Regions from separate parts of the Morganella sp. BCCO 40_0007 genome, predicted to be linked through region 2. Evidence: predicted binding sites of a transcription regulator. Region 2 holds the regulator's gene; the other holds the start of a gene.

Region 1 (2,491 bases), on a different contig from region 2:
TCGCCGACAATCGGGATGCTCGACATCACCTCGCCGACCGGCTGCTGGAAATAGGTGGCAAATAACGGGGCAAAGACAAACAGTCCCCACATGCCGTAAACGATACTCGGAATAGCCGCTAACAGTTCGATTGCGATACCCAGCGGGCGGCGCAGCCAGTTAGGTGCCAGTTCTGTCAGGAACAGCGCGATCCCGAAACTCACCGGGACGGCAATCAGCAGTGCGATAACCGAGGTCACGATGGTGCCGTAAATCGGTACCAGTGCCCCGTATTCTTCCGCCGGCGGGTTCCACTCTTTATTCCATAAGAAACCTAAGCCGAATTTTTCAATACTCGGCCAGGACGCAATAATCAGTGAAATAATAATTCCGCCCAGCAACAACAGCGTAATCAGCGCCGCCAGTTTTACCAGGGCACTGAAAAATTGGTCGCCGCGTTTGCCGGGTGGTTTCATTGCCGTGTTCAGTTCGGCCATAGTCGCTTCCGTCTTTAACACAGATCCCCCCGGTACGGGGGGATCAATTACTGGTAATTCAAAATCACTTCATCATCTGCCGCATCAGTACAGCGGCTTACCGCTGCTGTCTTTGACACTGGTTTTCCATGATGCACGGACTTGTTCAATCACTTCCTGCGGCAGTACTGCATAATCCAGTTTTTCTGCCTGCTCACCGCCGTTCTTGTATGCCCAGTCAAAGAATTTCAGAACTTCCTGCCCTTTGGCGGCATCTTTCTGATTGGTGTGAACCAGGATAAAGGTCGTGGAGGTAATCGGCCACGCATTCGGCCCCGGCTGGTTAGTCAGATCCTGAGCGAAGCTTTTTGTCCACTCGGCTTTACGCGCTGCGTTACTGAAGCTTTCACCGGTCGGGGAAACCGCATCACCGTCCGCAGAAATCAGCTTGGTGTAAGCCAGTTTGTTCTGTTTGGCGTAGGCGTATTCCACGTAACCGATAGAGCCCGGCAGACGCTGAACGAACGCTGCGATACCGTCGTTACCTTTACCGCCCAGGCCGACCGGCCAGTTAACGGTAGAGCCTGCGCCGACTTTCTCTTTCCAGTCAGGGCTGACTTTGGACAGGTAGCTGGTGAAGACGAACGAGGTACCGGAACCATCCGCACGACGGACAACCGCGATATCCTGATCCGGCAGTTTCACTGACGGGTTCAGTTTGGTAATTGCCGGGTCATTCCATTTTTTGATGTTACCCAGGTAGATATCACCCAGGGTTTTACCGTCGAGCACCAGTTCACCGGACTTCAGACCCGGCAGGTTGACGGCCAGTACCACACCGCCGATTACGGTCGGGAACTGGAATAAGTTATCAGCGGCCAGTTTATCTTCGGACAGCGGCGCATCTGACGCCCCGAAATCAACAGTGTTGGCGACAATCTGCTTCACGCCGCCGGAGGAGCCAATCCCCTGATAGTTGACTTTGTTACCGGTTTCTTTCTGGTAAGTATCAGCCCACTGCGCATACACCGGCGCAGGGAATGTTGCACCCGCCCCGGTCAGACTGGTCGCGGCAAATGCAGAAAATGCAGAGAGAGAAAGTGTCGCTGCCATAACAGTGGCTACTGCGGTACGCATCGGTTTCATGATCCCTCCTGACGGGATTTATAGATAATGACGATAAACGTTGTATCTGGTTAATGTCGGAACATGAGGGAAAATAGGACAATCTGGTGACAATAATATGTAGGTTATATGACAGTTTTATGACACTGCAGGTGCGCGGGAACACAAAAGCGGAAAAATGATGCGAAAGAACAAAAGCAGGAGACACAACCAACAAACTGATTTTATTGAGATTAAAAACAAAACCCCCGGGATAATCGCTTACCGCAGGGATTTATGACAGCCACATGACGATGACATGCCGCTGTCACAATAATTAATCGTCTCTGTCATCCGGCAGCGGCAGCATCACGCGGATACGGAATCCGCCGCGCTGACTGCGGCCGACCTCAACTTTACCGTCATGCGCATCCACAATACGGCGCAGAATCGCCAGCCCCAATCCGGTGCCTTTATTGCTGCGCGCTTTCTCACCCTGCACAAACGGCTGGAACAGGTGCGGGATATCCGCCTCATCAATACCGTTGCCGTCATCTTCCACCTGAAACCAGGCAAAATGCCCATCCAGGCCACTGCTGACACGTATCCAGCCGTTACCATAGCGGGTGGCATTGACCAGCATGTTGCCCAGCGCGCGTTTAATCGCAATCGGGTTACCGGTGAGATAAACCGGCGCCTGAATAACATCATTCTGAAGTGTGACATCCGAGTGGATGTGCGCTTCAGTCACTTCATTAAGAATGGATGTCAGTTCCAGATGCATCATCTCCATTTCACGGCCGGTACGCAGATACGCCATAAACTGCTCAATGATACCGTCACACTCTTCGATATCATTGTTAATGGATTCCGCCAGATAGTCATCCTCCGGGCTCATCATTTCCGTTGCCAGACGGATGCGCGTCAGCGGC
Region 2 (2,491 bases):
GCGGCAAATGCCGCTTTAATGAGAAGATTTAGCGATAAGCCGGGCCGGAATGGTAAAACTGAACTCCGTTCCCTGCCCCGGTTTGCTGGTAATATCCAGATGGGTATGGTGATGCTGCAAAGCATGTTTCACTATCGCCAGCCCCAGACCGGAGCCGCCGGTCTGCCGGGAGCGGGATTTATCCACACGATAAAAACGCTCGGTCAGACGGGACAAATGTTCGGCCGGGATACCCGGACCGTTATCTTTGACACTAAACACGGCATTGCCGTTACTCAGTGCCCAGCTGACCTCAATCCGTGTGTTTTCCGGCGTGTGATTCACTGCGTTATACACCAGATTCGACATCGCACTGCGCAGCTCTTCCTCATCACCGAAAATTTTCAGTTTGTCATCCACCGTAAAGCGGATCTCCTGTTTACCCCGGCTGAGGGTTACGGCTTCCTGCTGAAGCATGATCAGCATCCCCGGCACATCTACCACCTGATCCAGCCCGCTTTTGACCGCCACTTCAATTTTTGACAGTTGCAAAAGCTGCCTGACCATACCATCCATACGACGAGTCTGTTCCTGCATGGTCAGAATTGCTTTTTTATTCATCGGATTATCAAAATCCTGATCAGCAAGCATTTCCAGGTAACCCTGCAAAACAGTCAGCGGGGTGCGCAGTTCATGACTGACATTGGCGAAAAAATCACGCCGTGAGTTTTCGAGACGACGTTTTTCCGTCACATCACGGGCAACCATCAGCAGTTGTCCTTCCGAATACGGCATGATGCGCAATTCCATCATGCTGCTGTTATTCAGTTCCAGTGTCAGCGGCAGGGTATAATCCCCCTGAGTCAGATAGCGGCTGAAGTCCGGATAACGCAGAAGGTTAAAGATGTGCTGTCCGTTATCATCCGGCCAGCGGAACCCCAGCAGGTTCTGGGCATGTTTGTTACACCAGAAAATATTGCCGTCTTCCGTCATCATCACCACCGCGTCAGGCAGGGATTCAGCTCCGCTGCGAAAGCGTTTGATCAGTGTGGCGAGTTCACGGCGGCGCTTGCGGTTACGCTGCTGAAGCTGGTAGATGCCATAAAAAATCGGTTCCCAGCTGCTGCGGCCGGGCGGCGGCAGCATACTGCGATCCAGCCACAGCCAGCCGGACAGTTTCAGTAAGTTATAGCTGTGCCAGATGGCAGCGGCAAACAGTGCACCGGCAAGAAACCAGCCGGTATGGCCGAAAAAAAGTGATAAAAAGAGTGCCGGAAGGCAGAAAATCAGTAATTCCAGTACAATTTTTTTCCACGAAAGACGCTCAAGCACGCGCGATCCTCTTGCGGTTTATCATTATCATCAGTAACGGACAGAGAAGCGGTAACCCGTTCCCCGGACTGTCTGTATCATTTTATCATGTCCGTCCGCTTCCAGTGCTTTACGCAGGCGGCGGATATGCACATCCACCGTGCGATCCTCAACATAGACGTTTTCGCCCCAGACATAGTTAAGCAGTTGTTCACGGCTGTAAACCCGCTCCGGATGAGTCATAAAAAAATGCAGCAGTTTAAACTCTGTCGGCCCCATTTCCAGCGGGTTCTCATTACTGGTCACGCGGTGGGAGGCGGGGTCGAGAGTCAGGCCGTTCATCGCGATAAGATCGTCTGCCGCCATCGGGGAGATGCGCCGCAGAATCGCTTTAACACGGGCCACTAACTCTTTCGGTGAGAACGGTTTGGTCAGATAATCATCCGCGCCGGTTTCCAGACCTTTTACACGGTCTTCCTCTTCACCGCGTGCCGTCAGCATCATCACCGGGATTTCCCGCAGCTGGCTGTCCCGTTTCATATGTTTGATAACCTGAATGCCGGAGCCGCCCGGAATCATCCAGTCCAGCAGGACAAGATCAGGGAAAGGCTCCACCAGCCGGGCGATGGCCGCATCATAATCATCTGCCTCAATAGGCTGATAGCCATTCTGCTCCAGAACAAAACAGACCATTTCACGGATAGGTGCTTCATCTTCAACGACTAAAATTCGTCTTGCCATGGCGTTCCCTGTTTACCGTTAATTCATTTCATCAGACAGTGCCGCGATTATGCGTCACTTTTGTGACAGATTTATGAATATCAGCCGATACCTCAGGCTGCACCGCAAAGATAATGTCATTAAACTGACATACTACACACAAAATGCGTGTCAGATCGTAAAACACTGGATATTCATCCAATATTTATTCTTACCGGCTGATTTCCGTTATACTCTGTTTTCAGTAAACCGCCTAACACGAATGCGCGGGCACCGTACACGAACACCATACGCGAACACCATATTGCGGACAGAATGTGCGGTCAGTTTTCCCGGCAGGAATAACTATATATATGAAAATCATTCACACATCAGACTGGCATCTCGGACAGTATTTTTACACTAAAAACCGGTTACAGGAACATTTGCAGTTTTCAGACTGGCTGATAAACCTGATAAAAGAACAGCAGGCGGATGCCCT

What was found. The regulator PhoB, encoded in region 2, activates phosphate uptake and scavenging genes when phosphate is short. The targets are predictions, from matches to a motif close to CTGTCATAAAACTGNCNNAT.
Region 1: a site for PhoB is predicted at 1,708-1,727, ahead of pstS (phosphate ABC transporter substrate-binding protein PstS). Genes of this name have one in related genera too.

What each region holds. Positions count from the first base shown of each region.
Region 1 covers NZ_JAVBIN010000004.1:109,646-112,136, forward strand. Annotated here, with positions in the region: gene pstC (phosphate ABC transporter permease PstC) at 1-476, opposite strand, end outside; gene pstS (phosphate ABC transporter substrate-binding protein PstS) at 561-1,601, opposite strand; gene envZ (two-component system sensor histidine kinase EnvZ) at 1,897-2,491, opposite strand, start outside.
Region 2 covers NZ_JAVBIN010000001.1:415,898-418,388, reverse strand. Annotated here, with positions in the region: gene phoR (phosphate regulon sensor histidine kinase PhoR) at 16-1,311, opposite strand; gene phoB (phosphate regulon transcriptional regulator PhoB) at 1,342-2,031, opposite strand; gene sbcD (exonuclease subunit SbcD) at 2,364-2,491, shown strand, end outside.